DNA from 2 places in the Agarivorans sp. QJM3NY_29 genome. Region 2 is predicted to be linked to the other one. Evidence: predicted binding sites of a transcription regulator. Region 2 holds the regulator's gene; the other holds the start of a gene.
The links. The regulator LexA, encoded in region 2, represses DNA repair genes until DNA is damaged. The targets are predictions, from matches to a motif close to TACTGTATNNNNATACAGTA.

Region 1 (15,743 bases), 2.0 Mb from region 2:
TTCTCCAAGTGAGCCCAATTCTTCAGTCATTAAACGTAACTTAAGCGCCGGTTGCGATTTCTCTTTAGAAAGTTTCGCAGCTTGTTGGTTTGGGTAGAGAGTGAATTGTTTTTGGGTCGAAGCGGTGGTGCTTGTTCCCGGCATTAAGACAATCGGCGTGTTTAAAAAACCACTTAAGCCACTACTTTCCACACTAATACCATTGATGTCAGCTCGCAGAGCTAAGGGACTCTGTAAGTAGAAACGACTATTTTTTGAAACCAGTGATACATAATCAGGCTCAATAAAGGCATCTATCTCAAAATGACGCTTAACTAAACGTATATTACTTAATTGACCAATGCTCAGGCCTTGATAGATAACAGGACTACCAATGGTAAGATCGCGCACGTTATCGCTTAGTAAGCGTAACGACTTACTGCCTAAAGGTGGTTTTACGGTTTGCGATAATCGAAAGCTATTTTGTAGTTCTTGAGGGGAGGGGTCGCTATAGACTTCAATTTGTTTTGCACCGATCAAAGCATCAATATTTTTGAACCCCTTAAGACTGATGTTCGGTTTAATTAGTACCAGTTGTGTGCTCTGGTTAAACAGCCCTTCGTACTTGGGTTCAACTAGAGCTTTGGCCACAAAATCATCTTGGCTACTGTTAGTGTTTATCTCAGTAATGAAACCGACGACAGCGCCGCGATAGAGCAATTTACTACGTTGCGCAATCAGGCCATATTGTTTTGCCATGGTAATTTCAATGACTTTGCCGCGATGGGCCTCTTGCAAGTTATTAAAAAGTTTAAATTGGTGACCCTTGACTGCGACAGGAGAATCTGGGGGGCTATCAAAACTGATCCCGCCCGTAATAACACTGGCTAAACCTTCACTGCTAATTTGCATCCCGTCCAGAGAGATATCGGCTTTAAAACCACTTACATTCCAAAAGTGCGAATTAGTCTTCACTAAATGTGCAAATTGCGGCTTAATCAAGATGTCAAATTCAACTTGTAGGTCATTTTTAAGCTGAAATCGCTGTACATCCCCAACCTTGATCTTTTTATAGTAGATACCGGAGCCGATATTTAAAGAACCTAAATCAGCGGCACTTAGTTTTAAGTTTAAACCTTCCCCACGCACTATATTGGGAGGCTCATTTAGCGCGACAAACTGTTCGGCAAGTTCTCCAGTTCCTGGATTTAGTTCGATGTAGTTTCCGGATACTAAGGCATCTAAACCGCTAATTTCGGTGATTGATGCTTTTGGACGAACTAACCAGAACTGGGCATCGCTAGTAAGAAGACTTTCTGCTTCGCGTTTGATTTCAACTTTTACCACCACGCCCTGAAGTTTAGGACCCAGTTTGACTGACTTAACCACACCGATATCGAGCCCTTGGTAAAATACTTGGGTTTGACCTGTTGTGATGCCTTGGGCGCTTTCGAAAACAATATCAATTTTTATCCCCGCTTCTGACCAGGCCTTAAATAGTAACCATCCGCCGAGTAATACAGCCAAAATGGGTAGCAGCCAAATGGGAGAAATAATTCGTTCTTTTTTATACTCTGCGGTACTAATTTTATTCAATTTCTTTATCCCAAATGAGTCTGGTATCGAAAGACTTCGCAGCAAATAAGGTCAATAGCACCACTGCACCAAAGGCAGTTGCCCCTGCACCCGCTTCCACGCCAACCAAATTATTACGCTCAAATACCGCGATCATAATCGACAATACAAATAAATCTAACATTGACCACTTACCTATAATGTCGATGATCCGATAAATAACAATACGTTGCTTGTTAGTTAAGTTAAAACGGAAATGTAAGCTTAATAATATGACCGCTAAGCCGATGAGTTTCATGACCGGAACAACAATACTGGCGACAAAAACCACAATGGCAATTCCGACCATGTCATCTTTAATCAATGAAGCGACTCCCGACATAATGGTTTCGTATTGCGGAGCCCCCCGAGTAGTCAGCACCGTAATCGGTAATAAATTCGCAGGGAATAGACCGATGGTAGCGGTGATAACGAAAGCCCAACAGCGCTGTAAACTATTCGGTAATCGACTATGCACTGGCATATGACAACGTGGACAAGTCGCCTGTTCAACTGGCATCGTTAATTCGCAATGCCTGCATAACTTTAAACCGAGTTGTTTAGCTGATGTGAACATAACGATCCCAATAATCAGCCGCTCGATAGCGTTGAACCAAATAAGTGGACAAAAACAAGGTGGTACAAATACACCATAGCCCGTAACCTAGGTGGATATCTGCAAAATCAACCAGTTTAACTAAGGCCACTAAAAAGCTGACGATATACACTTCGATCATGCTCCAATCAATTAAGTCGTCTTGAAAGTGCAGCGCGGTAGCCAAACCGGGCGATTTCCAAGCGATTGCGAGGCTAAAAGACGTGTAAGAAACTAAACTAAAAAGTAAGATTGGCGCAATAAAACTGGCAAGAAAAACACAAAAGCCGACTAAATAATGCCCATGTTCCAGCAATAATACCGTGCCACGCAGTATGTTTGCTGAGTTAGGGATCCCTAATACTGTGAAGCTGAGTAGCGGGTAGGTATTGGCGAGAATAACCATGACTAAACAGGCTAAAGAAAGCGCTAGTTGACTTGAAAAACGAAGCGAAGAACCACGAAATAACACCTGGTCACAGCGGGGACAAGTGGTCACTTGGCCAGCCTTACATTGTTGCTGCTTTTCGAGCAACAAGTCACAGCTAGGGCAAATGGACAGCTTTGATATTTCTAAAGAATTCATAGTTATGTATATTAGCTCAACTAAGCTACAGAATACTGCATAATTTTTCTCTCTAGTAGTTTTGTGATTGATGATGCATAATAACCTGTACATAAAAACAGTAGATGGAGGCAGCCGTGGCTGTAATTATTAAATATGTCGTCGAACGTAACGGTGTAGAAAAAATGACTTTTAGCTCAAAAAAACAAGCCGACAGTTACGACAAGATGTTAGATGTCGCCGATCAGCTTACTTTATTAGTGAAACATGCCGATCCTAAAATGAGTGAGGCGCAAGCTGAAAACCTAGGTTACTTCTTGTCTTTGCAACGCAATGCGGTGCAACAGTTATTAAAAGGCCAAGAGTTTTCGGAATCAATGATTGAAGCAGAAGAGGAATAGCGCTTGCAGCAAGTTTCTAGCAGGTATCTAACCCTCGCCAAGCAAATTTCAGCCTTGCTTGATAGAGATTTACCCTATATTTCTAATTTGGCTAATTTTTCGGCCTTGTTATGGATGGAGTTAGAGCATATTAATTGGGTCGGCTGCTATCTCATTAATCAAAGCAACGACACATTGTTGTTAGGTCCTTTTCAAGGCAAACCAGCTTGTAGCTCCATTGTTGTGGGCAAAGGTGTCTGCGGAGAAGCCTTCGCCAAACAAAGCTCTATCTGTGTTCCCGACGTCCACCAGTTTCCCGGCCATATTGCTTGTGATGGCGCAAGCGCGTCGGAAATCGTGGTCCCGTTTCATCTAAATGGTCGACTGATAGGAGTGATTGATATCGATAGCCCACAGCTTTCACGATTCGACGATTCTGATCAAATTGGTATCGAGTATTTAGTTAAAGAGCTAGAAAATAACTTATCAGAAGTGCATTTTTAATGGCTTTTCAATATACCCTCACTATAATAGCCGAAATCAGCCCTATCGCTGTACCAGTAAAGATGTATAAGAAAGGTCATCATGGAACAAACTAATAAACTGAAAAATAGTAAAGAAGTTATTCAATATTTAGCGACTCAATTTCCGCTTTGTTTTTCGACGGAAGGTGAAGCTAAGCCACTTAAAATTGGTATTTTTCAGGATTTAGCTGAACGTCTTAAAGAAGATGAAAAAATCAGTAATACCGTATTGCGCTCAGCTTTACGTCAATACACTTCAAGTTGGCGTTACTTACATGGCGTGAAGGTGGGCTCCAAACGAGTTGACCTAGACGGCGTTGAAGGTGCAGAGATTGAGCAAGAGCATGTTGAACATGCACAAAAAACCTTAAAAGAGAGTAAAGATAAAGCCTTTGCTCACAAAAAGGCGCAAGCAGAAAAAGCTAACAAAGCTAAATTGGCTGAGCGTAAGGCAAAAGCTGATGTAAAACGCAACGAGAAACCCAAAGCCAGTGTTAGTAAACCTGCGGTAGAGAAAAAACCAATCGAGAAAATTGATAGTAAAGATTTGGTTGCAGGCAAAGAAGTGAGGGTATTAGTTGGTCAGACTCCTATGCCTGGGCAGATTTCCGAAGTCAGTAAAGATGGCATTGCGGTCACGCTTAAAAGCGGTATGTTAGTAAAAGTGAAAGCTGAGCATATCGTTGCATAAATTAATTTAGTAGTGAGATAGGTGCCTATGAAATATTCGAGCCGTCTTTGGCTGTTTTTTTTAACACTCTGTTATTCAACATTTTTGTTAGCTCAAACGGCTAATTTAAGCGAAGAAGCTTTACCGACATTAAGTCAGCAAAGTCAACATGCTACAGCGGCTAAAAGGATAAGTGCGCTCTACTCTCGCTCGCATTACCGTAGTATTCCCTTTGACGATGAATTATCGAGTGAGATTTTCGATAAATACATCCAACAACTTGATTACAATCGTAGCTTGTTTCTAAAAGAAGATATTGCTCGTTTTGAACGTTATCGTTATGTTTTAGACCAAGATATTCCAGCTGGCCGTTTGGAACCGCTTTATTCTATTTTTGACTTGTCGCTAAAACGTCGTTATCAGCAATTAGTATATTCGTTGCAGGTGATTGACGAGCAAATGGATTTTAGTAAAGACGAACAGTTTCAATTTGACCGTAGCAAGGCAGATTGGCCAAAAGATCAAGCTGAAGTCAAGGAGCTATGGCGATTAAAAGTTAAGTACGATGCACTAAGCCTTAAATTGGCGGGGCGTGACCACGATAAAATCGTTGAAATTTTAGCAAAACGTTATAACAGCGCGATTAAACGTCTGGTACAAACCTCGAGTGAAGATGTTTTTCAAACTGCAATGAATGCTTATTCTCGCAGTATCGAACCTCACACTAGTTATCTTTCTCCCCGTACCGCCGAACGCTTTCAAATGGAGATGAACTTATCTTTAGAAGGGATTGGGGCAGTACTGCAGGGCGAAGATGAATACACCATTATTCGTAGTTTGGTTCCCGGAGGCCCTGCGGCGCTGAGTAACCAATTAGGGCCAGACGATAAAATTGTTGGTGTAGCACAAGGCGAAGGCGAATTTGTTGATATTATCGGTTGGCGTTTAGATGATGTTGTCGATCTTATCAAAGGACCTAAAGGAACTACGGTTCGCTTAGAAATATTATCTTCTCATGGCAAGGTCGACGGTAAAACTAAAATTGTTGGCATCGTTCGCGATAAAGTTCGTCTGGAAGATCGCGCCGCTAAAAGTGAAGTATTAGAGATTGAAGGAAAGAAAGTAGGGGTACTGAATGTCCCTAGTTTTTACGTTAATCTGAGCAAGGACGCGAGCAAAGAACTGGCTAAACTAGCAGAGCAAAATATTAGCTCTTTAGTGGTTGATCTTCGTGGTAATGGCGGAGGCGCGTTGACCGAAGCCACTGCGTTAACTGGTTTATTTATCCCGCAAGGTCCGGTGGTTCAAGTTCGAGACCAATTGGGACGAATTAGTGTCAATAGCGATACCAGTAACCATGTGAATTACGATGGCCCAATGGTTATTTTAATCGATCGTTATAGCGCGTCAGCGTCTGAGATTTTTGCTGCAGCACTGCAAGATTACGGCCGAGCAATTATTGTGGGCGAACAAAGCTATGGTAAAGGTACTGTGCAACAGCATCGTGGTTTAGGCCGTATTTATGATTTATATGAAAACGAACTTGGCCATGTACAATATACAATTGCTAAGTTTTATCGAATTAATGGCGGCAGTACTCAACATCGAGGTGTGATCCCTGACATTGCTTACCCGGTGGCATTGTTGCCGGAAGAAACCGGAGAAAGCTTAGAGAAAAATGCCTTACCTTGGGATAAGATCAAACCTGCGGAATATAAAGTATTAAGTAATATTCATCCGTATATTGCGACCCTTGAGAAGAAGCATTTAGCGAGAATCAGTCATGATCCTGAGTTTCAGTATATTATTAATGATATTGCCGATTTTCGAAAAGATAAGGATATGGTTGAGATTAGTCTCAACGAGAAAACTCGAGTCGCCCAACGCGATGACAAAGAACAGAAGCAGTTAGTTCGATTAAATGAGCGCTTGACTCGTTTGGGTAAAAAGCCAGTTAAAAGTTTAGATGATGCACCAAAGGATTTTGAAATTGATGACGCTTTTTTAGATGAAGCTGCAGAAATTTCTTTAGACTATTTGGCGCTCAGCAAGAACAGTTAAATATGTAATCCACCTAAAAAAAAGCCAGCTTTTACGCTGGCTTTTGTGTTGATGACAAGCGCTTAATCAGAGAATACAGGGCTAGCCAATATGGATTGTTGCAGCTTTTTAACTTCTATAATTTTGACCTGAATAATATCGCCAATTTTATAATGGTAGCTATCACTTGAGATGGAGCCCATTTCATTATCTATTTTTAGCTCTTCAGCTGATTTAGCTAATTTCCCCTTAGCAATAAACGCAGTGGCTCCACTATCAAGTAAGCGAACATTTAAGCCCCCTCGATTCACATTCGTAATTTCTGCATCTAAGCTGGTTGTGGCAGCTTGTTCACTGAAATATTCACAGTAGAGATAGTTGGCCATTTCTCTTTCTGCAAATTTCTGTTTTTTGCGACAATCGCTTAAATGTTCAGTGAGGGCCTCGGTTAAAGGTGAGTCAACTTGGTCACCTCTAATTGCTGCTTTAATCAATCGATGATTCAGCAAATCACTGTATTTTCGAATTGGTGACGTCCAGGTCGCGTATTTGGCTTCACCTAAGCCAAAGTGGGCTTGACACTGCGCACTGTAAACACTGAAGTTGAAGTGACGCTTTACTAATTGATCTAAAGTCTTATTCCCCGATTGACTAATCTTTCTACGTAATTCACAGAAATAATCCAAGTCATCCAATCGTGTACTGTCGACGCTAAACTCAAACTTTTTCAGTAGTTCAACCAGGCCTTCTAGTTTTTCAACTTTAAAACCAGAATGGCAGGTAAACACCCCGTGACCGAGTCGTTCATCAAGCAATCGTCCACCACATATGTTGGCAGCCACCATCGCTTCTTCCACCATTCGATTAGCACTGCGCCGTGATTGACGAAGGATATCGATGACTTGCCCTTTATGGTCCAGAACAAATTCATAATCAGCCTGATCACCAAATACTGAACGATGTGCAGCGCGCCAATGATAACGTTGTTCGCTAAGTTGATGAAGCTGGCTTAGTGCTTGCTGCAAATCTTCTAAACCATCAAACGTTCCGGTTTCATTATCTATAAAATCGGAAACTTGTTGGTAGTTAAGACGATATTTAGATTCCACAGTCGCCAGATAAAACGTGGCATCATCAAGTAATTCACCGTCCAAGCTAATATTCATTTCACAGATTAAAGCGGGCCGCTGCTGGTCCGCGTGCAATGAGCATTTTTCGTTGGCTAATTGATTTGGCATCATCGGCACAGTACGAGCAGGCAAATACAACGTAAAAGCACGCTTTGCTGCAGCGGCTTCCAACTCACTCTCTGGATTGAAATATGCACTGGGGTCTGCGATAGCTACCTTAAGACACCAGCCATTATCGTGACGCTGAATCGCAATCGCGTCGTCCATATCCTTGGTACTTTCACCATCAATGGTGAAAAATAGCTCATCGACTACGTTACGGCGTGCCTCTTGAGGATCAATGAGTTCAAGTGGCTCTGTAAGATCAGGTTGATCCCAAACTAAACCATGTTTTAGCGTGGTTGCTTTCCAGCGCGCAAAATTGTCATCACTATCGGCAATAAATTCAATGATCTCGACTTGAAACTGCTTATCTCTCAGTGCGTGTTTCAACAAACGAGCGATTACCCAGTCTCCTTGCTTGATGGTGAAATCACTACCTTTCTTCACCCTTGCACTCAAGGCTTGATTAATCAGTGGATGGTCAACGATCACCTTAGTGCGATTATCAACAAACTTGATCCGTGCAACAAAGCTGTCTAGTGCTGCTTCCACTAAAGTTTCTGGCTCAGCGGCTTCTTTGCCATTATTTTCACGGATTGCGGCCTTGATTCGGTCACCATGAATCAGCTGCTTCATCGAAGGAGGCGAAATAAAATAACTTTTTTTATTATCGGTTTGTAGAAAACCAAAATTCTTATCGGTGGCTTTCACCACGCCTTCAACCGTGGGAATGGTCTCTCTAATTTGCTGTTTCAGCTGGGCTAATAGAGGGTTATCTTTAAGCATAAAGGGATCCGTCATACATTGTGCAGGCACTATACCCAAAGGTTTCTAGCTATTCTAGAGAAACAGTACTGGTTTGTTGGCTTTCCCGCGAGTTACACTTACTAATACGATGTCAACTAAATGGATTGTAGATGAGTAAAGACAAGCAAAAACACCAACAGCGCCAACAAAAAATAAAGGAAAACGTTGATGCTAAAGTTGAACAAGCGCAAATAGAACGTGGCTTACTACTGGTGATTACCGGAAACGGCAAGGGAAAATCCACTGGCGGATTTGGCAATGTCACCCGCGCTGTGGGCCATGGTTTTAAGGCGGTAGTCGCTCAATTTATTAAAGGCGGTTGGGACTGCGGTGAGCGCGAGTTGCTGAGTCAACATGGTGTAGAATTTGCGACGATGGCGACTGGTTTCACTTGGGAAACGCAAAATCGCGACTTAGATCGCCAAGCGGCCGAGGAAGTATGGCAGCGTTGTAAACAGTGGCTGACAGATCCGTCCATTTACCTGGTTTTGCTGGATGAGCTCACCTATATGTTGAGCTACGACTACTTGGATGTTGATGAGGTTGTTGAAGCTATTGCGCAGCGTCCAAGAGAACAAACAGTTGTTGTGACTGGACGAGCTTGTCATCGAAAACTCTTGGAAATTGCCGACACCATATCAGAAGTAAAAAGTCAGAAACATGCCTTCGAAAATGGCATCAAAGCACGTAAAGGGATTGACTGGTAGATATTCAATCATCAATTATTTGCGCGAAATGATATTGAGCACTCATCAAAATATAAATTTAAATACTATAAGTTGAGTTAGATTGAGAATTTATTTCTCAATCGTTCTCTTTTATTAGCTAAATCAGCCAGTTTTTTCTAGTGAGTCGAGGTTAACATGGTTTATCAGTTAATCAGTTGGATAGCTTTATGCACCAGTGGCAAGCTTACATAAACCTCGTTCAGTCTCAAGTTGTACCCGCTTTGGGTTGCACCGAGCCAGTTACAGTCGCTTTGGCCAGCGCGAAAGCAAGACAAATTCTTGGTGCCACACCAGATCACCTTAAAGTTAAAGTCACGCCCAATCTCTATAAAAATGGGATGGGTGTTATGGTTCCAGGCACAGGTAAAGCTGGTCTTGCCATTGCTGCTGCGGCAGGAGCTTGTACAGGGAATGCCGATAAGGGTTTGGAGGTACTGGCTGATATCTCCAGTGCCGACTTAGCTGAAGCGAACCAGATGCTCGTGCAAAAACGTGTCAAGATTGAGATGATTTCTCATCCAGATGTATTGTATACCGTTGTCCAAGCTGGTCTTGGTGAGTCTTTGGTTGAAGTGTGTATTGCGCAATCACATACTCATTTTGAATATATCGAAGTAAACGGTCAGCGGAGCCCGCAAGTGACGGACAATGCTTGTGGTGAGCATTTGGCGGTACCACCTTTGCCATTATTAACGCTGTCTGAGATCTATACATTTGTAACTCAGGTCCCGCTTAATCAAATCATATTTATAAAACGTGCCGCGGAATTAAATCGAGCGTTGGCCAGCATTGGGATGACCGGAGAGTATGGGCTAGCCTTAGGAGCAAGTTTACAGCAACAAATTACTCAGGGCTTATTGAGCGATGATTTAATGGGGCGAGCCATGCGTTTGGGAGCCGCTGCGTCAGATGCTCGCATGGGGGGCGCACCACATGCTGCGATGAGTAACTCCGGTAGCGGTAATCAAGGAATAGCAGCGACCATGCCTATTATTGCTTTTGCCGAATTACGCCAACTCAGTGACGAGCAATTTACCCGAGCGCTGATGCTAAGCCACCTCGTTGCTATCTACGTTAAATCCAAACAAAACAAACTGTCGGCTTTATGTGCCGCTACCACTGCATCTATGGGCGCAGCGGCAGGATTAACTTGGTTGTTGGGCGGAGACCTTGCCGCAATTCATCGGGCAATTAATGCCATGGTAGGGGACATCTCGGGTGTATTTTGTGATGGTGCGAAGGCTGGTTGTGCAATGAAAGTCTCGACGGGCGCGGGGAGTGCAGTTAAATCAGCTATTTTGGCTGTCTCGGGAAATACGGTGAGTGCGCAACAGGGGATCGTATTTGATTCCGCTGATGATAGTATTCAACAACTGGGGTTCTTGTCCAAAACCGCAATGTTGCCCACCGACGAAGCAATTATTGCAACCATGCAACATAAACAATTTTAGTTGAATACCAAACTGAGTTTATCCATAGCCAACTGAACCTTCTCTTTATCGTTAGGATTTTGTTTATGCACTAAGCTCAGTTCGAAAGGGTAGCTATATTCCGCTGGTTTTATCAGCCGTATCAATTCTGTTTCTAAATAACCCTTCAGCTCACTCAAAGGCAGATAACCAATATAAGCACCTGAGAGGATCAAGGCCACACGGCTATCAAACTGATAGCCTTTTGCACCAAAATTTAAGGCTTGTAGCTGCGCTCTTCCCATTGGGTTTAGCTCGATGCCGGGATGGATGGCGGCATGCTTGGAGAGTTCTTCGTTATCAATATTACCATCATTCATCGCATATAATTCCGATTGTTCGCTTGCGCATAAATATAAGGATTCACTAAAGACTACTTGGCTCGTCAGCCCATCAATACTTCGATAAGCCGGATAAAAGCCAATGTGAGCCCTATTATTGATAAGGGCAGCTTCAATATTAGCGACCGTATCCATGTTCAGGCAGATACATAAGCTAGGCGCCTGCTGCTTAATTAAGGCAATAGCTTTTCCAATTTTTTGAATACTCAAGCGATCAAGGAGATCGGAGTACAGTATAATTAGCTCACCGGTGAGTGCTTTGCCAAGGTTGTCGACGAGGGCACTAAATTCACTAATACTTGAAAATAACCTTAAGCAAGCCTGATAAACCGTTTGCCCACGCTCGGTTAAAGCAAAACCACTGCGGCCTCGTACGCAGAGCCGCATATTCATGCGGCTCTCTAAGCTAGACATGTGGACACTAATGGTGGAACGGGTAATACCTAAGGCATTTTCTGCGGCAGCAAATCCGCCGTGTTCAACTACCGCTTTAAATACCCGCAATAGACGTAAATCGTATTCGCTGAGTTGTTTGCCATTATTTGGATCGAGCATAGTTTTATCTAATTCAAACTTTAGTTTTATTGTTTGATATTTAACATTGTTTTTACTTGGTATTCAATAACGCTAAATTGTTATTTCAACTTCGTACATGAGGCCAGAGCCATGGATAGAATCATCGACCAACAATTAGTTCGTCATCAGTCTTACATTAACGGCCAATGGATGGCTAGCGAACAGCAGTTTTCTGTATATAACCCGGCCAATCAACAAGCAATAGCTCAAGTAGACGATGCTGGAATTCAAGGCGTGGAGAGTGCGATTGCTGCCGCCAAGGCTGCCTTTAAAGCTTGGTCTAATATGGCAGCTGCTGAGCGAGCAAAACTATTACGTAGCTGGTATCAGCTGATGTTGGAGCATCAAGACGATCTTGCCGCTATTTTAACCCTTGAACAGGGTAAACCTTTGGCCGAAGCCAAAGGTGAAATAGCCTATGGCGCTTCGTACATTGATTGGTTCGCCGAAGAAGGTAAACGTTGTTATGGAGACGTGATACCCGGTCCCGCCTCAGATAAACGGATTGTCGTGATCAAACAGGCGGTTGGAGTTGTGGCGGCGGTCACTCCATGGAACTTTCCAAATGCAATGATTGCTCGTAAGGCGGCTGCGGCACTGGCGGCGGGTTGTACCTTTGTGGTTCGTCCTGCCCAACTCACGCCTTTATCAGCGCTGGCTATGGCCGAATTAGCCGACCGAGCAGGTATCCCCAAAGGTGTATTTAACGTGGTGGTTGGTGAAGATGCGCGCGGTATGGGGCGGGTGCTAACCGAAAGTCCAGATGTTGCCAAATTCACCTTTACTGGTTCAACCGCGGTGGGTAAACAACTGATCGCACAATGTGCCAGTACGGTGAAAAAAGTATCGATGGAACTAGGAGGTAATGCCCCCTTCATTGTATTTGATGACGCAGATTTAGATGCTGCTATTCAAGGTGCTCTTGCGTCAAAATACCGTAATGCAGGGCAAACCTGTGTGTGCGCCAATCGATTCTTGGTACAAAAAGGTGTTTATCAGGCCTTTAGCGAGAAATTGGCCCAGGCTTTAAGTCAACTGAAGGTTGCTGATGGCTTGAGTGAAGCAGCTGTCATCGGTCCAATGATCAGTGAACAAGCGAAACAAGAAGTACACAAACTGGTGACGGACTCGGTTGCGGTTGGTGCCAAGATCCTGTGTGGCGGTGAAGAGCATCCAGCCGGAAAACAATTTTATAGTCCAACAATTATGACTCATGTTAGTAATGACATGCCGATTGCCGCGAATGAAATTTTCGGCCCAGTCGCGCCCTTAATTATGTTTGAAGATGAAGCACAAGCAATCGCACTGGCTAATGATACCGAATATGGTTTAGCGGCGTATTTTTATACACGAGATATTGGTCGCGTTTGGCGTGTTGGCGAAGCGCTTGAATATGGCATGGTCGGCGTCAATGAGGGGATTATTTCTAATGCTGCGGCTCCTTTTGGGGGGGTTAAACAGTCCGGTAACGGACGCGAAGGCTCGCATTACGGCTTAGACGATTACATGGAAATTAAATATTTGTGTTTAGGTGGCTTAAACGCCTAGTTTAGAGGAACTCAGCAATGTCTAATCAATTACTACAACAAAGAAAACAAGCGGTATTCGCTCGGGGTCAAGGTAACGCCTATCCAGTGTTTGTCGATAAGGCACTTAACGCCGAAGTCTGGGATGTAGAAGGCAATCGCTACATTGATTTTGCCACCGGGATCGCGGTATGTAATACCGGTCATTCGAATCCGGCTGTAGTCGCTGCAGTGAAACAACAACTGGATAGGTTCAGTCATACTTGCGTGATGGTGAATCCCTATGAAAGTGCTGTCGCCTTAGCCGAAAAGTTAGTCGAAATTGCTCCTGGCGAGAGTGAGAAAAAAGCGATTTTTGTCACCACTGGTGCTGAAGCAGTAGAAAATGCAGTCAAAATTGCTCGGGCATCTACCGGACGTCGTGGCGTGATTGCCTTTAACGGCGGTTTCCACGGAAGAACCAATCTCACAATGGCGCTGACCGGTAAAATTACGCCATATAAACATCTATTTGGTCCTTTCGCTGGCGATATCTATCATGTGCCTTTTCCGATGGCTGCCCATGGAGTGACCACCGAAGACACTTTAAAAGCGCTGGAAAATCTGTTTAAGGTAGATATTGGCCCACAAGACGTGGCGGCTATCATTATCGAACCAATACAAGGCGAGGGAGGTTTCTATCCTGCGCCTCATGCTTTATTGCAATCATTAAGAGCGCTTTGTGATGAGCATGGCATCGTCTTAATTTTGGATGAAATTCAAACTGGCTTTGGTCGTACCGGTAAGATGTTCTGTTGTGAAGATAGCGGCATTGAACCGGATCTCATCACCATGGCCAAGGGCATTGCTGGCGGTTTCCCGCTTTCTGCAGTGGTTGGTAAGAGCCATATCATGGATGCACCTTTACCTGGCGGTTTAGGCGGGACTTATGGTGGTTCTCCCGTTGCTTGTGCAGCAGGCTTGGCGGTTCTGGAACAAATTGAACAACAACAGCTAGTTAGTCGTGCGCAAATGATTGGTCTGCGTTTTAATGAACACTTGATGCAATTGAAAGCTGACTATCCTCAGTTAATTGGTGAAATTCGTATCTCTGGGGCGATGATCGCTTTAGAACTGATCTGTGATGGCGATCCAGAGTTGGCCAACACCAGTCTGACACAAAAGCTCATTGCTAAAGCAGCCGAGTTTGGTTTGATCTTGCTTGCATGTGGTTACTACGGAAATGTGCTTCGTTTCTTACCTGCGCTTACCATTGAAGACGAAATTGTTGACGAGGGCATGGCTAAGTTTACCCAGTTGTTTCAAGCCGCTGCCGAGTAGCGCATCTCAGCATTATATACTGCTGCCAGTCATTCTCATTAAGCGAACCATTTGGTTCGCTTTTTTTAGGGTTGATAAATCCTATCGCAATGCTGTAGAGAATGAGTTAAAGCAGCGTTAAGTCTTGGTTATTTTCATCACAATAGTCGCCTAGAGTGAGCTTATTCGCTTGCTTAACTCACGGGATGATTGCGAGGTATTTACTTAGAATGCTAAGCTGCACCACACGCCGCGATTAAAATACGTTATCTCTAACCCAAAATGAACCACGCCACACCCATAGCAGCTAGAGTTTTAAGGAAGCTACATGCCAAACCCCGTTCAAAATAGCCCCAGTACCTTATTTGTATTATGTCGTTGGCTATTATTGTTAATTCCAATGGCTTTAGTAGTTGGGTCTCTGAATGCCTTGTTTTTGTGGCTGTTGGACTTTGCGAGCCGAACTAGAGCCGACCAGCCCTACTTATTATACTTTTTGCCAATTGCTGGCTTAGTGGTGGTATTTATCTACCGACGGTTTGGTAAAAATTCGGAATCGGGAAACAATCTCATTATCGATGAAATTCATCAACCAGGTGCTGGGATCCCTGCGCGGATGGCCCCCTTAGTTTTACTTTCTACGGTCGTCACCCACCTGTTTGGTGGCTCTGCCGGACGCGAGGGCACCGCAATACAAATTGGTGGCGCTTGCAGTGCGGCTTATGGTCGATTATTTAAGTTACAAGGGCGAGACTATCAAGTCTTTCTCGCTGCCGGTGTCGCTGCCGGTTTTTCTGCTTTATTTAGTACTCCTTTAGCCGCCACTATCTTTGCTCTAGAAGTATTGGCAGTGGGTCGGATCCGCTTCGACTCCGTTATCCCAGCACTATTTGCCGCAATTTTAGCTGACTTGGTTTGTACCGCCTGGGGCACACCACACACTCAATATAAAGTCGATTTTTTAGAACAGGTGATGTTATTTCATCATATAGTTCATATTGATCTGCTGTTATTAGCGAAAGTTGTGGTTGCCTCAATGGCCTTTGGTTTGGTCGGATATTTGTTTGGCGAAATGGTGTTTATGTTTAAAGACATTTTTAAATTTGTCTTTAAAAACCCTTATCTCATCGCTGTGATGGGAGGCATTATTGTGATTGTTTTAGTGACTCTGATAGGTAATCAAGATTATGTTGGCTTGGGCGTGAATAGCTATCGCGAAGGCGGAGTCAGCATCATTAGCGCTTTTAGTCCAGGTGGCGCTGAATGGTACAGCTGGATGTTAAAATTATTGCTTACCGCTATCACCCTTGCTGCCGGCTTTAAGGGTGGCGAAGTTACACCACTATTTTTCATTGGTGCGACCTTAGGCAATACGCTTGCTTGGCTAATGGGGGCTCC
Region 2 (15,743 bases):
ACGGATCCCGATGTTAGCCAATAGCCGTAGTATGAATTTATCGAATGCGGTTTCGGTATTTGCCTACGAGGCTTGGCGTCAGTTGGGATATCACAACGCGGTTTAGCAAACCACCCCTGCGAAATGAAAATGAATCAACAACAGCAATCAACCAGAGAGTGGTTTATTGCTGTTGTATTCCCCTCAGTAACAGTGCTGCAAAATCCTCGTCTTGCTCACTCATCAATTGATGGCTGGATTAACATTGACCGGTCAAATCCCGTTGTCGCTAGGCCCCGAAGATTCATCCCACTGGCGTGGCTTTAAACCACCAATGTCGATTTAAGGCCAGTCGATAAGTGTAGGCTAAACTTAAGCCCCGGGCAGCCATAAAGCTGCACATGGCGAGCCACAAAGCATGGTTCCCCCAATCTTGGCTCAACCACCATACTGGGAAAAATACCCCAACACTGGCCAACAACATAGAATTACGCATCATTTTGCCTTCCGCTGTCGCAATAAAGATGCCATCAAAAATAAAGCACCATACCGCGGCCACAGGCAGCACGAACATCCAAGCCAAGTATTGATTAGCGGTCGCTCTAATCTCGCTAATATCGGTGAGAAGATTGATTAAGCTGGGACCAAATAAATAGAAACTAAGACTAAACAACAAGGCGAATATTGCGGCTAACAGTAAACAATCGTTTATCACCCCAACAAACTGGGCTCTATCTTGAGCTCCCTTGGCTTTCCCCGCTAAGGCTTCCACCGCATAGGCGACCCCATCGAGAGCAAAAGAGACAAACATCAGAAAATTGAGCAGTACCGCGTTGGCCGCCACAATATTTTCACCCAGCCGGCTGCCTTGAAACGTCATAAAAGCAAAACAGAGCTGCAAACTTAAAGAGCGAAAGAAAATATCCAGATTAAGACGCAGTAAACGGCTAAATTGATCGAAGGCTAAGCCCCTGAGTGCCGTAGCAATGTCGGTCATACTCAGCCCCAAGCGGGTTAAGGATTGACGGCACAAATATAAGCCCAGAGCAAGACTAAGGTAGTCGGCGATGACAGTGGCTAAGGCGGCGCCCTGCACCTTCATATCCAAGCCCAAGACCAGCCAAAGATCTAAGCCAATGTTCAATGAATTCCCGATGATGAGTAATACCATTGGAGCACGGGCATTTTGTAAGCCCAGTAAACAACCTAACAATACCAAATTTAGCAGTGCCGCTGGGGCGCCCCAGATCCGTGTTGAAAAATACTCGGCGGCGTAGTGCAAACTAAGTTCCCCACCACCAGCCAAACTCAAGCCTAGAGACAAAATTGGCTGCTGAAACAACACTAATAAACAACCGAGTAACACAGCCAGTAAGACCGAACTCAACGCGACCTTCAGCAACGCGGTCATATCAACCAAACCCACTGCCTGAGCAACCAGCCCGGTGGTCGACATTCGCAAAAAGCCACATAGCCAATATACCAGGCTGATCATCATTGAACCCAGCGCAACCCCAGCCAGATAATGCGCTTGGTCTAAATGACCAATTACAGCGGTATCCACCAAGCCTAACAAAGGAATAGTAATGTTCGATAAAATCATTGGTAAAGCGATGGCGGCGATCGCCTTAAGTCGGACAGATCTCATGACTACTTAGCGTTAATAAACCAAAATTCAGTGTAAAAGTTACCCCGCAGTGGAGCAACTTTTAAAGCCGAATCAAGACAAATAAGCAATCACTCACCCAATCGTCCTAACACTTAACCAAGATAAATCAAGGCTGGCAGCCTTTGACTTTAGCCCAGACTATAACAAGGAAAATAGCCAATGATCCGCGAGCAGGGCCAAAAACAACAACATCAGATACACGATGGAAAAACCGAATAGGCGCATCGCGTCGGTGTGGTTATCGCCGCCATATAAACGCCAAGCGAGTTGAATAAAGCGCAGGTTCAACAGACAACTGAAGGCCAAATACAGGCTGCCGCTCATGCCGACCAAAAATGGTAACCAAGCCACTGCAAACAGCAATACGCTGTACATCAAGATCAACAATTTGGTAAAAGCCACCCCATGGGTCACCGGCAACATCGGAATATTCACCTTGGCATATTCTTTACGCCGGGCGATGGCAAGGGCCCAGAAATGTGGCGGTGTCCAAGTAAAGATCAACATCACCAACAATAAAGGCTCAGCCGAAATACTATTATTAACCGCCGTCCAGCCGAGTAAAGGTGGCATCGCTCCTGCTAAGCCACCAATCACGATATTTTGGGGAGTGGCACGCTTTAACCACAAGGTATAAACCACTGCATAACCCACCAAACTGGCGGCCGTTAACCAAGCGGTCAAGGGATTAACCCCAAAGTACAACAGCACAAAACCCAATACCGACAGAGCCGAAGCCCATAGTAGCGCCAAATAATTGGATACTGCGCCAGTGGGCAGCGGACGTCCCTGAGTTCGCCCCATTTTGGCGTCGGCTTCACTATCGATGTAGTGATTAAAAGCCGCCGCGCCTGCCGCCATTAAACCGATCCCAAGATTCCCCAGCAATAAGGCCTGCCAAGGCGGTAAACCAGAAGTCGCTAAACAGGCTCCGACCACAGCCGTTAATACAATCAGCGCCACCACCTTGGGTTTGGTCAGCTTATACAGCGCTCGCCAATTAATATTGATTAAGGGTTTAGACCAGCTTAGGGTATTCAACTTCGCCATAAAGCCTCTCCTTCTCGCGCGGCGCAGTCGCGCCGCCCTTTTGATAACACGCCAATAGCAGACTCAGCGCACTCAATAACAACAACGCGGCCACTAAGTTGTGTGCCACCGCCACCAACAAGGGTAGCTGCCACCAAACATTGGCCAGCCCCAACCCCAACTGAGTGAATAATACCAACAGTAAACGCGAGGCGCGGCGACGCTCTAGCGCGCTGCTCGGGCGTAGCAAATAACTCATGGCAAGCAGTAACCAATATAAGGCGGTAACGCCAGCCCATATTCGGTGACTTACATGCACTGTGACCCGCTCGGGATGACTCAATACACCAAATTCATAATTGCCGGTAGGGGAATGAGGCAGGGGATCGAAGGCCTTTAACTGATAAAGCTGCTGCCAGTCTTCATGACACAGCGGAAAGCCCTGACAAGAAATAGCGGCATAATTGGCCGAAGTCCAGCCACCAAGGGCCAGTTGCAGCACCAATATTGCCAAGCCCAAAACCAGCGGCCAGATCCGCGAGCGCGGTTTAGCAGGCGGATATTTAACCCGGTGATACCAGCAAAACAATAGTGCTAACACCGAGAAGCCCCCCAGCAAATGACCCATTACGATTAAGGGCATTAAGCCCTTGGTAACGGTGAGCATCCCCAAAATAGCTTGAAAACCAATCAACAAGCAAACCAACAAAGCGATGCCCCGCTGTTGTTTGCGCCAGCAAGCGCAGCCCGCTAAAGCCAACACTAATAAACCCAGCGCACCGGCAAAATAACGATGGATCATTTCATGCCAAGCTTTCTGTCTTTCTAAGGGACGCTCGGGGAAATGGACCGCTGCATGCTGTAATTGTGCTTCAGTTTGCGGCACCGCAAAATGCCCGTAGCAACCAGGCCAATCCGGGCAACCCAAACCCGCATCGGTGAGACGGGTAAAAGCGCCAAGGCCAATCACCACTAGGGCCAATAACATTGCAGCCATTAATCCTTTTTGCATTGTCATCCTCCTCTGCTCAGCCCCTCTCTTTTATTGGTAACGGGAGTTTTTAATCAAACGCTGCAGGTCGGAAATAAGCCCCTTTACCTGCGTATAACCTTGCTGCGGCTGATAGCTCATAATGACCCAGCCTGTGGGATCGACCACCAACCAGCGTTGATCGTATTGTGCCCAAGCTTGCTGCTGGTTATTGGCCAAGCTCAATGCAGCAATCTGGGTCCCCTCAACCAAGCTCGAAGCTTCATCTAAAGCGGCGGCCTTGGTCAGCAAAGCCAAGCGCTGGGTCTTTTGCTTGGCTATCCCTAAAGCCATCCAAGCCTTGGAGAGCAGCTGAAATTGCTGCAGACAATCCTGCTCACAGGGTTTGGCCACCACCTGCGCAATCGACCACTTCCCCTGCGGATAATCACTCAGTTGCACTGGCGGCTCTAGCCATTCGCCATGGCTTAAGGTGCCCCGCTCAAACCACCCCATTTTTAGCACTAACCAAGCCAACAGTATCGGCACTAAAAACACCGCCACTAACTTGAGCATAGTTTTCTGTTGGCTGATCATCGCAACTCCTTCACATAACTGCGTTTGATGAAATCAATATTGAACAAGCTGTCAGCCCTGCCATTTACAGGCAGCGGCAACAAGAATACTGCCGCTAACTTGAGCATGGTTTGCGATTGGCTGCTCATCGCGACTCCTTTCCGTAGCTACGTTTAAGGAAGTAAATACTAAAGCCGCACGCCACTACCGCCATCAATAGCCATTGCAAGGCATAGGCCTGATGCTTTTGCACGGGCATTGCAATTAACTGTTGCGGCGAAGTGTCAATTTGGCGATCCAAGATAAACGGCAGTAAGTGAATTCCCCATTGCTGGGCAAGACCCGCGAGGTTGAGCTGCTGAGCGCGTAAACCTTGTGGTAATACCTCTAACCACTGCTGTGAATTGGCCAATATTGGTAAGCTAATATATCGAAGTCGATAAACTTCGGCCTGCTGATCTCCCTCGACTGGCCACAGCAGTTGCTGGCGATCATAACTGGCTGGTTGCCAGCCTTGGCGGATCAAAACCTTACCTTGTGCAGTTTGCGCCAATGAATATAAATCGTAACCCACTCGGCCCTGCTGAATTTGATTGTCTAACCATAGGCGCGGACCAAGCACTTTAAGCTCGCCCGGGGTCACTAATTGAAAAGCCTTGCCGCCCTGCGCCACCGCCTCAGCTAAACTAATAATTTGCTGTGATTGCTGCTGATACTGATCTAACAAAACTTGCTTTTGCTCCGCCCGTTGCCATTGCCATAAGCTAAGCTTGAGCATAAGTGCGATGAGCGCCACCATCAGCACAACAAACGACAGTAGCCGATAAGACACTGGTTTTTTATTCATCGATGAAGAGAGCTTAGTGATGTTCATAAAAATAGTGATTACCGTATTTATCCTAATTGTGATGCTTAATATGCTGATGGCGCTGCGGGTAATGCTTAAAGGCGGTGATAAACCAATGAGTCATTACCTTGGGCGACGTTTGCTATTCAGCGTGCTAATTATCGCCCTGATCTTACTTGCCCTCGCCACTGGCCTTATTCAACCTCATCCTCGCCCCTACTAAACGGACACTTACAACACGTAAACAAATAGAAATAGGCACAACCACACCACATCAACAAAGTGCCAATACCAACTGGCCGCCATAAACGCAAAATGTTTATCGCCACTAAAATGCCCCTTTAAAACCCGCAGCAGCATCACCGTTAACATCAAGGCACCAAGGGTGACGTGTAAACCGTGAAAACCAGTGAGCAAGAAGAAAGTATTACCGTAAATACCGGAGTCTAAACGCAAGTCCAATTCCTGATAGGCATGTAGGTATTCTTCAACTTGAAAAAACAAAAAGGAAAAGCCCAATACCAAGGTGAGGGCTAACCACAACTTCAAGGGCGTGCGTTTATCTTTTTCTAAACTGACATGAGCGAAATGCAAGGTAACTGAAGATGTCACCAAAATAAGTGTGTTCAACAATGGTAAGCCGTACCAACCCATGGCCTCAGTTTGGATCCCCCCAGGGGTATCGAGTAATGGCCAAATAGCTTCAAACTCAGGCCACAATACCGCTGCGGTCATGGCATTATTGCCGGCACCGCCAAGCCACGGCACCGCAATCATTCGGGCATAAAACAAAGCGCCAAAGAAGGCACCAAAAAACATCACCTCAGAGAAAATAAACCAGCTCATGCCTTGGCGAAACGAGCGATCCATTTGCGCGCTATAGTGGCCTTGCATGCTTTCGCTAATCACATTGCCAAACCAGCCAAACAGCATGCTAATCAGCACCACAAAACCACAGCCCAAGATCCACAAACCATAGTTAAGTTCTGAGCCCATTTGTTGTACTGTAAAGCCCGCACCCATCGCAGTTAAAAATAAGCCCACAGCCCCCATGATTGGCCACACGCTCTGGGCGGGAACATAATATTTTTCATAAGGCTGCGTCATTGCTCTGCTCTCCATCGGCACGCTGTTGCGCCGTATTGCTCAGCTCCGGCTCATTCGCGCTAAGCGCAAATAGGGTGTAAGCCAAAGTGATGGTGGTAATGTCTCTGGGTAACTCTGGATCGATATAAAAATTCAGCGGCATCGTTTGCCGCTGTCCCGGGGCAAGCGTTTGCTGTTGAAAACAAAAACAGCTGATCTTTTTAAAATGATTGGCCGCCAAACCGGGGCTGACCGAAGGCACCGCTTGCACCGTGGTAGTCTGAGCACTCTGATTGGTCGCACTAAAGTCAACCAATAGGCTTTCCCCTGGGTGAACCTTAATTCGATTTACCGTCGGGCCAAATTGCCAATTTAAGGCGCGTGGTACATAGGTGATAAACTCCACCGTGACACTGCGTTTCTGAGGCGCAATAGTACTTAACTCACTGGCCTGATTGGCGGTTTTACCATTAATCCCTGTCACCTTACAAAACACATCGTAAAGCGGAACCAAAGCAAAACCAAAGCCGAACATCGCCACCACCACCAATAGCAGCCGAAGCACTAAACGGCGGTGGGCAGCCATGTTATTTAATCTCCGGCGGCGTAGTAAAACTATGGTAGGGCGCAGGTGATGGCAAATTATCCCACTCTAAACCTTCCGCGCCTTCCCAAGGCTTCGCTGGCGCAGGCTCACCGCTGCGAATACACTTGATCACCAGATACAGGAAGATAAATTGTGACAAACCAAAGGCGAAACCACCAATACTGACGATGGCATTCACATCGGCAAATTGCAGCGCATAGTCGGGAATACGCCGCGGCATACCACTTAAACCAAGAAAGTGCATCGGGAAAAACAATACATTCACCGATATCAGCGAGCACCAAAAATGCAAGCGCCCCAGCCCCTCGTCATACATCTTGCCACTCCATTTCGGCAGCCAATAATAGGTGGCCGCCATAATCGAGAAGATAGCCCCCGTCACCAACACATAGTGAAAATGCGCCACCACAAAATAAGTATCATGGTATTGAAAATCCACTGGCGTAATCGCCAGCATCAAACCAGAGAAACCGCCAATGGTAAAAAGTACGATAAAGGCCACGGCAAATAGCATCGGGGTCTCAAAAGTGAGACTGCCGCGCCACATGGTGGCAACCCAGTTGAAGACCTTAACCCCGGTTGGCACCGAGATCAGCATGGTACAAAACATAAAGAATAACTCGGCTTCCACCGGCATCCCCGTGGTAAACATATGGTGGGCCCAAACCACAAAACTTAAACCGGCAATCGAGGCAGTGGCATACACCATCGATGCATAACCAAAGAGTTTCTTCCGAGAAAAAGCGGGAATAATCGCCGAAATAATGCCAAATGAAGGCAAAATCATGATGTAGACTTCGGGGTGGCCGAAGAACCAGAAAATATGCTGAAACAATACTGGATCGCCCCCGCCTGCGGCATCGAAGAACGAAGTGCCGAAGTATTTATCGGTAAGCACCATGGTCACAGCTCCCGCCAACACCGGCATCACCGCAATCAACAAGAAGGCGGTGATCAGCCAAGTCCAAACGAACAAGGGTAATTTCATATAAGTCATACCGGGGGCACGCAAATTCATGATGGTCACAATCACATTAATCGCGCCCATAATGGAGCTGATCCCCATGATATGTACTGAAAACACAAATAAGGCGGTGCTATCGGGACTATATTTGGTGGAAAGTGGCGCGTAAAACGTCCAACCAAAGTTGGGCCCGCCCCCTTCCATAAATAACGAGGCTAATAACATGGTAAAAGCGAAGGGTAAGATCCAAAAGCTCCAGTTATTCATACGAGGCAAGGCCATATCGGGAGCGCCAATCATCATCGGTACCAACCAATTAGCTAAGCCAGTAAAGGCGGGCATCACCGCGCCAAACACCATGATTAAGCCGTGCATGGTGGTCATTTGATTAAAAAAGTTTGGCTCCACCAATTGCAGGCCCGGCTGGAATAGCTCTGCACGGATCACCATCGCCATCGCGCCGCCGGTAATAAACATGGCAAAGCTAAACCACAAATACATTGAGCCAATGTCTTTGTGGTTGGTGGTTAATACCCAGCGCAATAGGCCACGCGGTGCGTGGTGATGTTCTACCTGTTGCGGGTTAAGCTCCGTGGTCGCGCTCATCTAACTCTCCCTTCTATTGCCTATTGCGCCGCGTCGTGTCGTACTTGAACATGGCAACGTCCTTAGTCGTTCCGCTATCACCAATCGATTTATCCAACCATGGCTACTTGGCCGCGTCTTGTACTGCCGCGACATCCTTAGCCTGCACCATATCGCCCGTATCATTCCCCCAAGCATTCCGCTCGTAGCTAATAACTGCCGCTAATTCTTTCAGACCGAGTTGCTTACCAAAGGCCTGCATCGCGGTTCCTGCCACCCCATGCACCACCATGTCGATATGTTGGTTCACATCACCGGTCGCAACTGGGCTGCCTTTTAAGGCTGGGAATACCCCTGGCAGGCCTTCTCCATTGGCTTGGTGGCAGGCGGCGCAAGTCTTCTCATAAACGCTTTTGCCTAAGGACATCAGCTCCTCGTTATCCATGGTCAACGCCACCATGGCCAACTCTTGTTGCTGCTTCTCTACATAAGCGGCTTCGGCCTGAGCCAACCAAGCAAGGTACTCCTCCTGAGGTTTGGCAATCACCACAATCGGCATAAAGCCGTGGTCTTTACCGCAAAGTTCGGCACATTGGCCGCGGTAAATCCCCGGCTGGTCAATTTTGGTCCAGGCCTCGTTAATAAAACCCGGATTAGCATCTTTTTTGACCGCAAAGTCGGGTACCCACCAGGAGTGGATCACATCCTCCGAAGTCATTAAAAAACGAACCTTCTTGCCGACTGGCAGCACCAGTGGATGATCTACTTCCAATAAGTAGTTATCGCGCTTAGCAAGCTTGCCCTGTACTTGCTTCATATCCGAGGCCAACACGCTGTAGTATTCCAGCTCATGATCAAAATAGCGGTAGTGCCACTTCCACTGCGAACCAGTGACTTGAATAGTGAGATCGGCATCGGAAGGATCTTCCATCGCTAATAAGGTTTTTGTGGCAGGAATCGCCATGCCGATTAAAATGATGAAGGGAATTATCGTCCAGACAATTTCAACTTTGGTGCTCTCATGAAATTGTGCGGCAACGGCTCCCTTGGACTTTCGATGATGAAAAATCGCCCAGAACATCACCCCAAACACCACCAGCCCAATGACACAACATATATAAAAAATAGTCATGTGCAAGCCGTAAACCTGCTCACTAATGGCGGTGACACCAGGGCGTAAATTGAACGACATCGTTTGTTGCGCCCATGCTTGATTCACCCAACATGCCAGCAATACTAGCGGTATCCATCGGCCCACAGCGCTCTCCTTTGCTCGTAGCCAAGGCCGGTCACTTCACTGCAAACATCGCTGCTTACAATAATAAAGTGGCCGCAAAATAAGGGAAAACTCCCTTCCCAAAGCAGCAAGGCTTCGCAATTAAAATACCTTACTGCTTATAAAATAGACGCTTAGTTAAATAATTGTAAAGATAATGTTATAAATATAGACATTTAAAATAAAAGCTGTGAAGTAAACGACAAAAGCCCAAATTGCTATAATTTGGGCTTTAAAAAGAAGGGAACTTAGTTTTAGGGAGTAACTACATCCAGTCTGCGGTACGGATGATCCCCACCGCTAAACCTTCAATATCAACACTTTGATACTCTAAATCAACTTCGATAGTTGAAAGTGCTTCGTTCTCGGGATGAAGGTAGACCATTTTCCCGTCACGTTGAAAGCGCTTCACAGTGACTTCATCGTCTAAGCGCGCCACCACCACCTGACCATTATGCACATCGTTGGTTTTATGCACCGCTAATAAATCGCCATCCATAATTCCGATGTCTTTCATGCTCATGCCCTGCACCCGCAATAAATAATCGGCATGCGGATGAAACAAATTAGCATCGACCGCATAGTGCGACTCAACATGTTGTTGTGCCAAAATAGGGGCACCTGCGGCCACTTGTCCAATCAGCGGCAAGCCGATTTCTTCTGGCTCGTCATTCGCGGCATTAGCAGGTAAATGGTCTTCGCTAATACGGATCCCGCGCGAAGCGCCGGGGATCATCTCAATCACCCCTTTTTTAGCTAAGGCGCGTAAATGTTCTTCGGCAGCATTGGCCGAGCGAAAGCCCAGCTCTTTGGCGATTTCAGCGCGAGTTGGCGGCATGCCTGTGTCTTGAATGTTACGACGGATCAATTCAAACACTTCGGTTTGACGGGGCGTTAAGGGTTTCATAATCTACCTGTAAGTTTATACAGCACACTGTTAGTATATACAGCATGATTAATGAAGCAAGGTTTTATCTCGAATCAACAGCTTAAGTGTAGGTTTCAGTTTCATTGGAACTCTTACCGCTACTTTGAAACTACACCCGATATTTTGTGACGCCATCACAAATAAGCAGAGGTTGGGATAAAGAAGGATACGAAAAGTCTAGCCAACTCATTTTTGGACATAAGTTTGTCAGTTACATTACTAAATTAGGATATAACGGATTAGTTAAAGTATGGGAAGGTAACGCCAAGCTCACCTGCAGTTTTTGCGGAGAGCAATTTTGCAAAATGGAGCTACACGACATACACAATTGAGCGTAGCAAAAGATGTCAGGTGCAGCTTTTTGTGTACGCCCAGCATGGGCATGAACTAATGAGGTGAAAGTCCTCTGTAGGAAGGTCACCGTTTAATAATATTTTGATTATTAAACGCTAACTACTAGCGAATGGCAAGGGCATTGCCGCGAGGGAATGTCTGAAGGAAGCCGGACGCAAATCTGCGAGCTGATGAACAAGAACATCATATGAGGCGTAGGCTGGAGGCGAGTTGGCACAAGACAACGAAGCCATGTGATCTAACGGCCACCGTAAATGATGCAGCAGTGCAGAGACAGTACATGTTCTTATCTGGGGAGATCTGCTTAACAGGCGATCGTTAAACTCACTAGCTTGGCCGCTAGCTCAAACAGGCCTGGCACTTAAGTCTCATCAACTTAAGTGAGCAAATACGATGAACAACGATAGCGCTATTTGGGGTAACTCAAACGGTGATTAAGCAGAAGTCAGCAGACGGCATAGTAGCCCAACGCCCATCGTAATGGTTGGGACATGGTGAAGGCCTGAACCTGAAAATCAATGAGGAGCCTGTGCAGCTCATTGTCTCCGTATCCGACCGGACTGAGGAGTCATGGCGCAAAAAACAGAAGCCATCATTGGAATGCAAAGGAGCTAATCGGCCGTTGTATTTTAACCGTTTTCAGGAAACGCCCTGTGCGGAGCCGCATGCAGGGTGTTGTGGGGGCTGGAGGTTAGACACCTCCGGCTACCCGATTATATGCGTTGTTTAAATTAAAGTACGTTTAATACCACAGGACGGTTACTTTTCTTTATAGCCTTCATTATATTGGACTTGTTAACATGGTGTATTTGATGAAATTGTTGATTAAATTTCATTGAAATAATAAAAATATAAGATTGTGTCAGCGATACAAATATGTCCGAAATTTCCCTCGCGTTTTCAACATCTTGGGCAGGAAAATAATTTAGAGCGGATATGTGTTGCATGTTTGATTTTCGGGCAGTATGAGTATCCTCACATAAATCAGAATACTGTTTTTTTATGTCATTAAAGCATGATTTAAGAGGTTCATCTGAAAACAAACTAATTTTAGAAGCCTCTTCAAATATTTTGTACACACGCTTTTCAGAAGTTATGTCTGGCAGTTCTTCCACTGAAATTCCTTTTGCAAAAGTCTCAATTGAACTCCGCAACATTAGCCTAGAAGCCTTATACCCACCATTAAAGGTAAGAAAAAAGCTGTTCCCTAAATCAGACAAAGACTCAAAGAGATAGTTTTTACAATCATCATTATTGTTAAAGCCGTTATTGTCGAGATCTTGGCTATTAAGCTCAACTAACAAAGCTAATAGGGAAAAATATTTTTTATGTATTTTGGAAATAATAGGCAACATAGCTGTGTTTTCAGCAAGGCCTTGAAGGTTATAGTTTTTTATAAATCTGACTAACTGTTCTAAGTCAGCTGATAACTCTCTAGACATTCAATTACCTATCAAGATTCATTTAATTTTGAAATCGCTTCATTCCAAGAGAAATCTATATCATTACGAGATTTTTTGAATTGAATTAACTTGTCGTCACTTTCCGTCAACACGGATAATGCATCCATCACAGTTAATAGTTTATCTTTGTCTACTTTTGTAATCTCTGTAACAATAAAGCCAATTAACTCGTATCGAGAACGTCGATCATTTCTAGACATTTTGATACTAAATAGGTTTTCTGCAAACTCTACAATATCCATGTTTGTCCTAAACAACTCTTTGTCCTGCAGGAGAAATGGCAAAACACCTATATAATGTTTCATTTTATTGACCTGTTGAACCTCAGGAATTACTGACTTAGCAGGTTCAATTTGACTACGGAGCAGCTCTGAAATACTTTCGAGATCTACTTTTTTCTTAGAATTCAACAGCCAAGCTAGCTCTTCAATAAAGTTAGCGGCTTGTAAGACTTTGTTTTTATCTCTAACTTTCATCGTCTATCCTTGTAAGCATTTCATCTACAATGCCCGACAGAGCGGTTTTAATTGCTGTGTCACTCAAATCTAAAATAAAGTTGTTTAATTGTTTACCTGCTACTTCCGTACGCTTAGGTAATTCTCTATTGTAAATTAAACTACCCCACCTTGAGTTCGAAGCGATAGTGCTTTTAGCAGAATTATATACTCTTGTACCTTTCTCTGTAATAGTTAAAACTAAGCCAATACACTTGATAGAGAGATCAAGGTCGTCTTTCTTTTCTCTTACAATATTATTCAGCAAATCTATCCCTGTTAAGGAAATGGGATCTGCCTTAACAGGTATTAAGTAATAATCTGATGCTATTAATGCGCTTGTCATCCATAAAGATGGCGTTGGTGGTGTATCTATTATTACATAATCAAATTGTTCCTGATTGCTTTGAAGGTACTTTTTAAGTCTATTTTCACGTCCTTCACCGGGTGCAATCTCTAACCTGTACAGCTCTAAATTTCCGGGCAAACACCATAGATTATTTTTTACTTTTACTGGCTCTATATCTGCGAGTATTTTCGCAGTGTTTTTAGATGCGCCATTGACCACACTAACACTGATTTTAGTTTCCTTATCAAAGAGATCAGTGATAGTTTCTTTTTTTTCTTTTAGGTGGTTCATGTATTGTTCAGGAGTGAAAAGACATTGAGTAGCGTTAAACTGAGGATCAATATCTACGATCAATACTTTTTTGTTGTATCTACGCGATAAGCTATCTGCAATATTTACTGATAATGTTGTTTTACCAACACCACCTTTCATGTTTATTAAACTAATAACCTTCAAAATAACTTCCTTTATTTACATTGATTTTCACTTCACACTTCCATACACAGGTACTTCACAAACATACAATTGAATCGCCACCTAATCCATAGACACTTTGTTACATAAGAAAAAGTAGGTCAAATAATCTCGTATGGAAATGAGATACAGAACCGTTCTAGCTTAGAATGGGGCATAAATGAGTTAGAGCTCACAACTTTTTGCTGTAGCGATAAAACTAGCTGCATTTGGTTTAAAGCTAGGCGAGCACAAAACGGGATACCGCCTAGTCTTGAGGTCCCCTGTCCGCACTTTTCAAAGAGCGACTTGATGTGACTGCTATGCACCACTTACACCGGAAATAGGCGCTCAAACTCTACAAAAGCTGTTTCTTGGAAGAATCTCTTTAGCTCAAAATACTGACAGGCTAAGGCATCATGAATATTTGGATCAACCCCCATAGCTTCTAGGGCTCTTGCTGTTTCCTCTGAAACCTCTTCCAGGCAAGCAGCATACCGAACCGGCATGTTATGCATATTGGTTAGAACTGTATTTATAAAGTTTGAAGCCTCTTCTGAGTATGCAGATTTTGAAAGGGCCTTAAGTTTAAGCAAACGACTAAAATACTCCTCGGAAGAATCATCGCAAGAGCCATTGTAATGCTTAAGATAATGCAAAATATCCAATAGCTCTATATGAATCTTTAGACGCTCAACCCTTTGACTGATATCTCTTTGATTCTTTGTGAAGCACAAAGCAACCACGGAAATAACTAAGGAAATCAAAGCAACTCCCAGTGTTACAAAATCTGTTAGTTTTGGATTCCCAAGGTTGTTAACCGCTTCAACCAATAACTCCATATCAGACACAAAACTCTCCTTGTGATGTATAGCATTTGTATATTGCGATCTTACAAGATTTGCCACTTCATAAAGTAGGAGGTATCAACAAACTTATCAAAAAATACAAAGACTTGGCTACTCATCTTTGCGTGGTTTATGAAGCTGGCCCTTGTGAATTTTGGTTACACCGTCATTTAGTTAAGAACGGTATTGAGTGCTGGGTAGTGGCTCCCGCCCTTATCCCTAAAGCACCAAGCTATAAAGTAAAAACAGATAGGCGTGACACCTAGATAATTTGATTAATTACATTCGGGATAGGCAATCGTCATAGCTTCTTCGAAACCTTCTTTGCGAAATTCAATTTCTTTATTTAGATCTGGAAGTACGACTGTTACATAATCTTTGTTTCTACCGTTACCAGAAGCTAACACTTCAATGATTTCGCTAGTAGCTACAAACACTAGACTGTGATCAGTCGCTGAAGCTTGTACCTTAATTTTACTGTGCTCATATCCGTCATAGATGTACACGTCATAAAGCGAACCTACATCTAGGCTCTCTTTTCTAAAGATAATAGAAAGTATTGGGGACTTACTCGGACATCCAAACGTTAACGTTACTACCCCCCCTTTACCCTCGTTTACGAATGATTCAGTAGAGATAGCAAGCAAATCGTCCTTCTCACCTTTATACACAATCCGTTTACCGCCGTCGTAAATTGTCTGCCACGGTTTGTAGAAGTATTCGTTATAGCCGAGAGCTTGGTTACGTTTATTCCAATCTACTTCCATTGTGTACAAAAATGGTTTGTTGGCTTGTTCTTCATTAATTGAGTTGGTATCAGCTAAGTAAGGTAGTGTAATAACCTTGTTCGGGTGGCCGTGGAAGTCACCCGAATTTTCTTTATTATTGAACTGTGTCAACACTGATTGAATCAAATCTTTATTGTTAGCAACACGCTTATCTTTTTGGCTGCTAAAGCTTTGACTGATTGCTGAACCTGCCCAAAGTAGTTCACGATCACGATAGCTGAATGCATCATGATTTTTATAAATCGCGATACCAGCAGTCGAGATAATATGACTCGATGAAGCATTTTTAATGTCGAATGAGGTTATTTTTGTGTCAATAGAGTTCGAGTGAACATTTAGAGAACCTGCTCCAGTCGTGGAAATGATACGTGAATTGCTAGTTTTAAAGTCATCACCATAGTTAGCTTCTGCTGTATAACCTTCATCGTGAATGAACACTTTAAAGTTGCAGTTGAAACCTATGATGTAATCAGCATTC

Region 1: a site for LexA is predicted at 2,858-2,877, ahead of ACRRS0_RS11600 (YebG family protein). Genes of this name have one in related genera too.

Annotation. Positions count from the first base shown of each region.
Region 1 covers NZ_CP194036.2:2,511,606-2,527,348, reverse strand. Annotated here, with positions in the region: gene ACRRS0_RS11615 (MlaD family protein) at 1-1,575, opposite strand, end outside; gene ACRRS0_RS11610 (paraquat-inducible protein A) at 1,568-2,170, opposite strand; gene ACRRS0_RS11605 (paraquat-inducible protein A) at 2,154-2,687, opposite strand; gene ACRRS0_RS11600 (YebG family protein) at 2,891-3,154, shown strand; gene ACRRS0_RS11595 (GAF domain-containing protein) at 3,158-3,637, shown strand; gene proQ (RNA chaperone ProQ) at 3,719-4,348, shown strand; gene prc (carboxy terminal-processing peptidase) at 4,376-6,388, shown strand; gene ACRRS0_RS11580 (exoribonuclease II) at 6,451-8,385, opposite strand; gene cobO (cob(I)yrinic acid a,c-diamide adenosyltransferase) at 8,517-9,113, shown strand; gene ACRRS0_RS11570 (serine dehydratase subunit alpha family protein) at 9,302-10,585, shown strand; gene ACRRS0_RS11565 (LysR family transcriptional regulator) at 10,582-11,499, opposite strand; gene ACRRS0_RS11560 (NAD-dependent succinate-semialdehyde dehydrogenase) at 11,611-13,068, shown strand; gene gabT (4-aminobutyrate--2-oxoglutarate transaminase) at 13,086-14,366, shown strand; gene ACRRS0_RS11550 (voltage-gated chloride channel family protein) at 14,674-15,743, shown strand, end outside.
Region 2 covers NZ_CP194036.2:4,489,256-4,504,998, forward strand. Annotated here, with positions in the region: gene trmL (tRNA (uridine(34)/cytosine(34)/5-carboxymethylaminomethyluridine(34)-2'-O)-methyltransferase TrmL) at 1-106, shown strand, start outside; gene dinF (MATE family efflux transporter DinF) at 284-1,627, opposite strand; gene cyoE (heme o synthase) at 1,787-2,698, opposite strand; gene ACRRS0_RS20430 (COX15/CtaA family protein) at 2,667-3,689, opposite strand; gene ACRRS0_RS20435 (hypothetical protein) at 3,720-4,244, opposite strand; gene ACRRS0_RS20440 (hypothetical protein) at 4,241-4,372, opposite strand; gene ACRRS0_RS20445 (SURF1 family protein) at 4,369-5,097, opposite strand; gene ACRRS0_RS20450 (DUF2909 family protein) at 5,090-5,293, shown strand; gene ACRRS0_RS20455 (cytochrome c oxidase subunit 3) at 5,302-6,177, opposite strand; gene ACRRS0_RS20460 (cytochrome c oxidase assembly protein) at 6,161-6,742, opposite strand; gene ctaD (cytochrome c oxidase subunit I) at 6,744-8,333, opposite strand; gene coxB (cytochrome c oxidase subunit II) at 8,437-9,504, opposite strand; gene lexA (transcriptional repressor LexA) at 9,854-10,495, opposite strand; gene ACRRS0_RS20480 (hypothetical protein) at 11,602-12,312, opposite strand; gene ACRRS0_RS20485 (hypothetical protein) at 12,324-12,809, opposite strand; gene ACRRS0_RS20490 (ParA family protein) at 12,799-13,632, opposite strand; gene ACRRS0_RS20495 (hypothetical protein) at 13,962-14,480, opposite strand; gene ACRRS0_RS20500 (hypothetical protein) at 14,753-15,743, opposite strand, start outside.